One region of the Paenibacillus sp. Negev47 genome, then DNA from elsewhere that is predicted to be linked to it. Evidence: riboswitches for the same ligand, from Rfam matches in the RefSeq annotation. Region 1 holds a riboswitch; each other region holds the start of a gene.

Region 1 (3,281 bases):
TTTCGGTCGGCGCCAGTAAAGATCGGGCGATCGTATCTGCCCAGACCATGAAGATGGCCCCACCAATAGCGGATAGAGGCACCAGCAATCGATAGTCAGGCCCAACAAGTAGCCGAAGGATATGCGGGATTACCAGTCCTACGAAGCCAATAACGCCGGATACAGAGACCGCTCCTGCGGTAAGCAGTGTTCCCACAGCAAGCACGGACAGCTTCAGCCGATCGACGCCAACCCCGATATGTGCAGCTTGACGTTCTCCGAGCGCCAGGACATTCAAGGAACGTGCCCGACTCCAGAGAAAGATCAGGCCCAGCAGAAAATACGGGAAAAGGATGGCCGTATACGACCACCCACGCAGAGCCAGACTTCCCATCGTCCAGTATATAATTTCATTAATGGTCTGTTTCGACATCGTCGACAGGAAGGAAACCACCGCTCCCAAGAAACTTTGCATCACTACACCAGCCAGAATCAGGCTATGCGTTGGTATTTTGCGTCCTTCACGAGCCAAGGACATGACGAACCATAATGTTAGTACACCCGTCAAAAACGCCACCAGTGGCAACGTCCAGATTCCGATCAGTGCATACTGCAATCCGAAGAAAATCAGGAAGGCTGCACCCACCGAAGCGCCGGATGATACGCCCAGGGTGAACGGGTCTGCCAGCGGGTTCCGAAGAACCCCCTGAAATCCCGCACCGGCAATCGCCAGCGATGCGCCCACGAGCACGGCAAGCAGTACACGTGGGAATCTGACTTTCCATATAATCTGTTCGGCTGCTGCACTCCAGTCGGGCGTGATCCAGTCTCCCACCCATGGCAAGTGATGAAGCAGGATACCCGCAATGTCACGAATAGGCAAGGAAACCGAACCGATGCCCGTGCAGATGAGCACGGTTAACACAAGCAGTGCGATCCCTGCCGATGCGTACACGGCCAGTTTTTTACTCATTGGAACAGGTCAGGATAGATCGCTTTGGCTACTTCTTTCAGACCTTCGGTTACTCGTGGTCCCGGACGACTGAGCAGGTTCGCATCGAGACCAATGACTGCATCGTTCTTCACAGCCGTAATTTGATCCCAGCCACTGCGAGCTTTAATGATCTGATCCAGTGTTTTGGAGTTTTCATCAATGACATCATTTGCATACAGAATCACATCCGGGTTGGAGGCAATCACATTTTCTTCATTGATCTGGTACCAGCCTTCTTTGTCCGCAGCAATATTGGTTCCTCCAGCTACGGTGATCAGTTCGTCCATGAACTCACCTTTACCTACCGACCAACCTGGAGAGAACTCAACATATACATTTTTCTTCTCTTCCGGCTTAACTGCACTCACCGCTTCAGTTACATCAGTCACATCCTGTTTCATCTGGGTGATGAGCTCCTGAGCTTTTTCTTGATGATCCATGATTTTACCGAATGTTTCGATATTGTTCATTACATCATCGATCGATTTTGGATCGGTTTTGAAAATGGTAATACCCAGCTCGCGCAGCTTCTTCACTGCATCTTCGCTCATGGAGATGCCTGTGAATACGATATCGGCTTCAGCCGCAATGATGGACTCTTCATTTGGCTTGGTTATGCCACCCATTTTCGCTTTGGTTGTTGCGGCTTCCGGATAATCATCATAGTCGGATACCCCTACAATCTGCTCGTCCAATCCAAGTGCGAATAGCGTTTCGGTTTCAGCTGGAGACACGGATACAATTTTGGCTGGTGCCTTGTCAAATGTGAACGATTCACCCGTTGCATCGGTAACGGTAAGTGGATATTGTGTTTTGAGATCCGTTTGCGCCTGGCCTTGGGACTGCTCCTGTGCCGGCTGCTGTGAAGTACCTGTGCCCTCGTTTGTTGTTGCATTACCACATCCGGCCAAAGCCAGTGCCAGTGCGGCTGCACTCAGCAGTGACGCTACGCTTTTCCAATTCTTGAAATTCATTCTGTTATTCTCCCCTTCTCTATTTGTGCTATTTTCTTGCATCATGCTTGAACTCTTACTACCCTTGCCTTGGTGTTCCTCTATAAGGTTTGAACTGCAACATTTACACGCTAACGGAGATTGCAGAACCGATCTGAAGAAACGAAGTGTTCGCCTTTATCACCGGATTTTCCGTTTCAAAAAGGGAATCAAAAAATCTGGGGATAACAGCGATCGGAAAATGGTACTGCAATCGGAGTGACCTCGTGTAAAATTGGTCTCGGTTCATCTTACATGAACAATAAAAAATCCCTAATCCTTACGCTAGGATTAGGGATGACGTCTCGCATATGGCGATCTGTACATGTCCAACGTATGGTTGTGCATGCACATAGAACTGCCCGAAACGCTGTCCTTTCCTCGAAGGAACACCGGTTTGAACGTCCAGGGCAGGTAACCTGACTTACAGGAATTGTTCCTGATTTACAGTGGCGGGACCGTGCCGGACTTGCACCGGCTTCCCTATTTCACCCGTATGCCATCCATGACTATATTGAGCCATGAACCATTACTGCACGCACGCGGGACCCTTGGTCGCTGATATGGATTAACCATTCAAGTGAGCAATCTGCATTCATGTGCAGGCATTATTGCCTGTCACACGAAACTACAGTGCTGTCACACTTCTGTTGTGATTATAGGTTATATTGCACATCCTTACAACCCGATTCCCGGAAAAGCCACCCTCGTGCCAACCCACTGATCTCCATGTTGTTCCAGCCGTACCTGTATCGCTTGCCCCGGAATCACCTGCGTATCCCAGAATCCCAGATCGGCAATGAGACGAGATAATGCATACCGGATTACACCGCCGTGCGTAACAACAATAATCGTTGGCACGTCAGCCTCACGAGATTGCATCGACGAACAATCCGCCCATAAGCATTCTTGCAGAAATGAATCGATCCGCACAGTAAATGCCTGCCATGACTCCCCTTCTGGCGGGGTGACGTCCTGTGGAGCATCGATCCAATCCCGGTACTGTGGGTTGTCCTTGAGTTGATCGTACGTCAATCCTTCCCATTGACCAAAATCAACCTCTCGCAGGCGCGGGTCCAGCTTGACCTGCTCCAATGGATAAGGCCAGATCTGTCCCAGCGTTTGCTGACAACGGAGCAGATCACTGCAATATACCGTATCCCACGAGACGTTGCTTAATTGCTCGCGTAGCGAAGCCAGTTCTCTTTCTGCATCCGGCAGCAAAGCGATATCGGTATGCCCCAGATATTTTTTTTCCACATTCCACGCCGTTGTGCCATGACGTATAAACAGAATATTTCGCTGCTGTGATCCAT
Region 2 (3,281 bases), 1.2 Mb from region 1:
AGGAACAGGTCATATGCACCTTTGCGATACACGATGCCGATATCCTCCAGCACTGCCCCATAACATGCCATGCCGCAGCCATTCAGTGCCACACTCGTTTCTTTGGGTGCACCCAGTCCGCCGATCACCGCCTGCAGATGGTTAGCCATCGGGACGGCATCATCCTTCTCCATGTTGCAGAAGTCACAGGCCTTCACCTTGATGACATCTCCAATCGGGACAACGATAAAATTCGCTGCACGCAGCTCTTCTACCAGCGAGTCCGGTTCAAAGGTCGGCACTCTCAAAATGATCTGGTGCTCCGGCGTATACTCCAGTTCGCCGTCTTCACTTGCACACTGCGCCAGCAGCGCCATCTGGGCGGCAGTGAATTTCTTGTTGCCCACGCCGGGCGACACGCCAACTTCGAACAGCGGCGCCTTGCGCCCAGGCTCGGGCGCGGTGCGTACCGCCGTTGCGGTCGCAGCCTGTGGCGCACTTGCCGTGTGGCTTGGCGCTGCTGCTTCCAGCCAGCGGCTCGCCGATTCGCTCGCGAGCGCTCCGCCTGCCGCGAGCCGCGTCAGCGCCTCGGCGGCGAGCGCAGCTGCGCCGGCGCGTGGCGCTTCTGCGACCCTGCGCGGAGCGGCCTCTGCCGCCGCGAAAGCAGGTCGCTCGCCGGCAAGCACGGCGGTGCCAGCGCTGCCGGCTGGGCTTGCCGCAGGCATAGCGGCAGCAGCCCCGGCGCCAGCGGGCGGCTGCCCTTGCGGGGCCATGCCCGCTCCGGCGCTTGCGCCGCGCAGGGCTGGCTCCGCCTGTGGCTGCGCGGCCAATGCATCGCTGGCCGCGCTCTCGCCCGCTGCCTCGCCGGAGGCGGCAGCGCGGGCTTCCCTTGCGCCGAGCGACCATGGCTCGGCTTCCGTGCGCAGTCGCTCATGGGGTCTGAGCGACTGTTCCGCGGTATTCAGCGTATATTTCCGCTGATACCCGCGCGGGGTGACCATGAGTCCTTCGTACATCATGGTCGAGGAGTTGCCGATAATCACGGTCGTCAGCATGCCGATATCATGATTCAGCATATCCTCCAGTGTGGTCATGACAACGTCCTGACGCTCACGATATGCACTCTTCACCAGACCTACCGGTGTCTGTGGGTCACGATAACGCAGGATCATTTCCTGTGTCTCCACGATCTGGCGTGTACGCCGCCCACTGCGTGGATTGTAGAGGGCAATGACAAAATCAGCTGACGCTGCGGCTTCGACCCTGCGAATAATGGTCTCCCACGGCGTAAGGTGATCACTGAGGCTGATCGTACATGCATCATGCATGACGGGGGCTCCCAGTAGAGAAGCACATGACTGAATGGCCGATACGCCCGGAATGACTTCAACCGCAACACCCGTATCCGGCTTCCAGCCTTGCTCCATCAGAACCTCGTATACCAGACCTGCCATACCATATACGCCCGCGTCACCACTGGAGATTACCGCGACAATCTTGCCCATCTCCGCCTGTCGGACCGCTTCTTGCGCACGGCTTACTTCCTCTGTCATCCCCGTACGTACAATCGCTTGCCCATTCAACAGAGGTCGGATGAGATCCACGTAAGTGTTATATCCGATAATGACCTCACTCTCCTGAAGTGCTTCGAGTGCCCGCTTCGTGATGTGTTCCATCGCCCCCGGACCGAACCCGATAATTAGCAGCTTGCCTTGACCTTGCATTTCTTCTCCTCCTTCATCACACTAGTCGTACGGATTAAACAGTGAAGAAGGACGGCTATGCCGACCTTCTCCCCAACTGTTAAGCGTGTTCAATTCCTAGCTCTGTTAACTCTGTTCATCGAACCCAGGTCTTATAAACCAGCTGCGTGAGCTAACTGATCTATTCCTCTGCCACTATTTTTCCAACACAAAACTGGAGATCGTAGAGATATCACTTTCATGTAAAAACAAAAAAATCCCATCCTTATAACGGATGGGATACGCATGTACGTACACTCAAGAACACAGTCCCAGACTCCCAGAGGGTAATCCTGTGACTATGTGGCCCAAGGGGGCCAGCCGGGCGAACCGCTTGTTCGCCCAATTCCTGATTCTTCGTACACCATTCCTTTCCGCGAAGGGTTCGGTGACACATGCAAGGTAGGTCTCCTGGCTCTGGATCATCAGCTTCCTTTTCTGTCTTCCCCGGCTATGCGAGTGACTTGGATCAAAAAGGGCTTCACCATTACAGTGGCGGGACCGCTCGGGACTTTCACCCGATTCCCTGTTACCTCTTGCTTTACGCAAGAGCACCTTGCTTGTTTTCATTCAATATTGTCTTCATAATAACACCGGTCAGGAAATAATGTCCATGCTTATGATACTTGTCTCTTCTTCTATTTTCAGACAAAACAGAAAAAAGTCCTGATCCAAAAATAAGATCAGAACCCGGAATAACATATGCATATACAACTCGGTTAGAATCATCAAATTGCCTAAGGATTGAATTCGTTTAGACTCATTGCTCGACTGTTTTTTGCTGCTACTTGCGGATCTTGTCCGCATGTCCGGCTGCGAAGTAACGCCCTAGTTCAACGATGAGTGCGCCCATTTTCTCTTCCTCCGGAATCACCAGCGCCTCAATACCTTCTTCTCGCATCGAATTTGCCGTCACTTTACCCACAGACGCAGGGATTACACCTTGTCTGAAAGCTTCCAGCATCGGTTCGAGCTTATTCTGCGATGCCGCATATTGCGTCAGAAATCTAACCTGTGGTCCACTTGTGAAAGCAACAGCATCTATCTCGTACTGTACAATCTCATTCAAAAGCTGTTCCAGTTCAGCCTCTTCCGGTGGTACATGGCGGTAAGGAAGCACTTGGCGCACGATTGCTCCTTGTTCCTCTAACCATGCAACGAGTTTGGGAGCTGTCTCCCCATGAAGCTGCAACATCACCTTTTTCCCTGCGAGATCATGTGGGGCGAATTCACGAATGAGCCCGTCCGTGCTGCCATCGTCATCCCGTACTAACGGCGTTAACTTGCGCTTTCTCAGTGCATTCACCGTCTTGTATCCTCTGGCCGCAATTGAGGATTCCGACAGCGCATCCAGTAGTTTTCCCGCGACTTCCATATCCTCAGCCATTTCAAACAACGCGTCCAGACCCATGCCAGTGGTCAATACCGCCCAGTCTGGCGGGTCCGAGATCCAGGATACCAGACCATCCCTGATATTCCGATCATCCAGAAATACCGTTCCCTGTGCCGGTCGCACAAGCGGAATTCCACCCATTTTTTCAACCAGTAAGGACATCTCTT
Region 3 (3,281 bases), 2.0 Mb from region 1:
TTACGTGCTCCGCTGAAAGCAGCGGCAGCGACATATTCCTTTTGCTGAAGGGAAATGACCAGGCTTCTGGCCATCCGTGCATACTTCGCCCACCAGACAACCGACAATGCCAGCACCGTATTGAATAATCCCGGCCCAAGCATCCCCACCACGGCGATCGCAAAAATCAGGCCTGGAAATGCCATCAATGTATCAGACAACCGCATGAGAATCGTATCCGTCACACCCCGGGCGAAACCGGCGATGACCCCAATCGCTACGCCTAACACGAATACAATGCCAATCATCATAAAGGTAAGCAGCAGCGAGGTTCGCGCCCCGTACAAAAGACGTGATAATACACAGCGGCCAAGCTGGTCGGTTCCTAGCGGATATTCTGCACTGGATGGCTGCAACACTTTGGCAAAATTCGTTGCAAGTGGGTCATGTGGTGCGAACAGCGGCGCAACCATGGCGAGAATAACCCAGAAGACGGTTAGAGATAACAGGAATGTGAACCAGCGATTCTGCAGTAATACAAGTCTGAAGGCTCTCATCTATACATCCACATCCAGTCGGATTCGAGGATCACGAAGATGTGTCCATACATCAACCAGCAGATTCAGCGTGACATAGATGATCGCCATCCAGATGACATACCCCTGAATCAGCGGATAATCCCGTGTGAAAATGGCATCTACTGCCATCTGACCAACGCCAGGCCATACAAATAAACTTTCCACAATCGCTGCACCACCTAACAAAGCACCTGTTGTCATACCCATAAGGGTAACGATCGGCAGCAGGGCATTGGGGAGAATATGACGCAAAATAATGATCGACTCTTTCACACCTCTGGATCTTGCTCCGATCACATAGTTCTGGTTTGTCTCCTCAAGCAGGACCGTACGAATCTGTCTGCTGTACTGGGCAACAAGTGGAATCGCGAGTGTACATGCGGGTAAAATCAGACTGTTCCATCCGGAATTGCCCATCACCGGCAGCAGCTTCAGCTGTACGCCGAAGACCAACATGAGCAACATACCCAACCAGAAGCTGGGCATCGATAATCCGGCAAAAGAGAATAAACGAATAACAAAATCCAGCCATTTATTACGATAGACAGCCGACAACATCCCCAATGGAAAGGAAACCAGAATAACCAGAATCATAGCGCTTCCTGTTAGCCAAAGCGTTGCCGGGAGCCGTGCCATCAGCACGTCCAGTACTGGACGTTTGTATTTATATGACGTACCAAAATCTCCGGTCACTACCTGTCCCAGCCATGTCCCGTATCGATAGAGAAAAGGCTCGTCCAATCCAAGCTCTGACCTCACCTGTCTGACCAGTTCATCGGATGGCGTTACCCCTGTAGACATGAGCATAAGTCTGGCTGGATCCCCAGGAGACAGATAGGTTAGCAGGAATGTCAGAAACGTGATGCCGAACAATACGACAACCAGTTGTAATAAACGCTTAACGATATATCTGCTCAAGTGCTCAAACGTCCTTCCCCAAAACTTTATGTATGTGCCATGATGTTCTCCGTCCACAGCTCCGCTGAAAACGTATAAATTCTATCAAAAAAGGCGTCCCTCTCCGTGTTACTGGATGAGGACGCCTTAAATAAACAGATTTTCAGAAAAAATCATGCTCTCTAAACACCTTCCTATCTCCCGTAGGGTACTACTGTGTTTGTTAAACCTGGCAGGTCTCCTGGCTCCAGAATCATGGTCAATGCAGCTCCTTCCCGGTCTAAACCAGTGGATTATCGCTACCTGACTCCTCTGTTACAGTGGCGGGACCGCGCCGGTATTACACCGGACTTCCCTATTAAGCTTTCACCCTGATGGGCGAAGCACCAAGTTCCACATATTCAATTGCACTTCTGTATCAGTATAGCGGGACGACGATTAATGATCAAAACTTTATTTTCAAATTTAAAACACTGGATACGTCTAACCACGAATTCTCGAACCCTTCGGAGACACACCCGTCACACGCTTAAACATCTTTGAAAATAATAATGGGTCCGTATAACCCACCGAATGAGCTACTTCACTAACGGAAAGTCCGGGGTTCTGAAGAAGATCAGCAGCACGATTCATACGGTACTCCAGAAAAAATGACTGTAGCGACTTGCCGTATCGTTCCTTGAACAATCCCGACAGATATGTGCGGTCCAGCCCCACGGCGTGGGCAATATCCAGAATGGAGGTCCGCTGGCTGTACCTGTTCTCCATAAACTGAACTGCCTGCCTGATGTACTCTTCTTTGTTCGAAAGAAGCTGTCCCTCCTCTTCCTCTACCGATGACGATGAGATCAACTCCGCTATCAGGCGGTACAACAGACTCTGGTTCATCACATCCCCTCCCAAATACGCGGAGGCCTGAACCATCTCTGAGTACAGGTGCTCCATTGTATTCGTATCACGGGCATCATACACTGGGTGCTCTGGACTTAATCGGGCACGTTGCATGAATGCCTTGGCTTGCACACCTTTAAATCCAAACCACGAATACGTCCAGGGATCCTTCGGATCTGCCTCATAATGAATAAGCATGTCCGGGAGTATGACGAAGCCCTGTCCCTGAGTCAACTTGTATTCTTGGTCCCCCATGTACACGGTCCCCCGTCCTTCATGGATGTAGTGCACAATGTAAGAATCACGTACACCCGGTCCCCAATAATGCGCAGGGTCACATGCCTCCCACCCGAAAAACAACAAAATCAGCTCCATCTGTGTCCAGCCTGCGGGAACTACATTCATCTCAATGCGACTCATTTTTCGCCCTCCATCCTACTTCGTTCCGCTTACCTCTTCATTCAATCTATTTATATTATAACAGCTAAAATACTTCTATATTAGTTGAAAGCGGGAACAAAAATGGGATTATAACATGTTTGAAAGGGGTTGAGCCATAGTTATATGCGCCGAATCGGCCTATAGTTGGGGTACAACATTTTTCAGGGAGGCTAACTTAAATGAATAAAATTACGTTCCTCGGTGCAGGCAGCACCGTCTTTGTTAAAAATGTATTGGGTGATGTCATGATGACCGAAGCACTGCAAGATTTTGAGCTGGCATTGTTCGATATTGATGCTGAACGTTTGAGCGATTCAGAGCGTTTGCTGACCAGTCTGGCCCGTTCGATTGGAAGTCGTTGTGTCATTAACGTATATCATGACCGCAAAGAAGCGCTGCGCGGAGCCAAATATGTCATCAACGCCATTCAGGTGGGTGGGTATGATCCATGCACCATTACGGACTTCGAGATTCCGAAGAAATACGGACTGCGTC

What was found. Region 1 has a riboswitch for cobalamin ahead of AC4G47_RS22965 (ABC transporter substrate-binding protein). Riboswitches for the same ligand answer to the same signal wherever they lie in the genome.
Region 2: it holds a riboswitch for cobalamin, as region 1 does, so the genes downstream of both, cobJ (precorrin-3B C(17)-methyltransferase) here and AC4G47_RS22965 (ABC transporter substrate-binding protein) in region 1, are expected to answer to the same signal.
Region 3: it holds a riboswitch for cobalamin, as region 1 does, so the genes downstream of both, nikB (nickel ABC transporter permease) here and AC4G47_RS22965 (ABC transporter substrate-binding protein) in region 1, are expected to answer to the same signal.

What each region holds. Positions count from the first base shown of each region.
Region 1 is NZ_CM177754.1:5,082,430-5,085,710, forward strand. Features, by position in the region: gene AC4G47_RS22960 (FecCD family ABC transporter permease) at 1-952, opposite strand, end outside; gene AC4G47_RS22965 (ABC transporter substrate-binding protein) at 949-1,947, opposite strand; cobalamin riboswitch at 2,358-2,504, opposite strand; gene AC4G47_RS22970 (histidine phosphatase family protein) at 2,644-3,281, opposite strand, start outside.
Region 2 is NZ_CM177754.1:6,315,648-6,318,928, forward strand. Features, by position in the region: gene cobJ (precorrin-3B C(17)-methyltransferase) at 1-1,703, opposite strand, end outside; cobalamin riboswitch at 2,106-2,295, opposite strand; gene AC4G47_RS28320 (uroporphyrinogen-III synthase) at 2,506-3,281, opposite strand, start outside.
Region 3 is NZ_CM177754.1:260,242-263,522, reverse strand. Features, by position in the region: gene nikC (nickel transporter permease) at 1-536, opposite strand, end outside; gene nikB (nickel ABC transporter permease) at 537-1,475, opposite strand; cobalamin riboswitch at 1,669-1,860, opposite strand; gene AC4G47_RS01190 (AraC family transcriptional regulator) at 1,938-2,765, opposite strand; gene AC4G47_RS01185 (alpha-glucosidase/alpha-galactosidase) at 2,966-3,281, shown strand, end outside.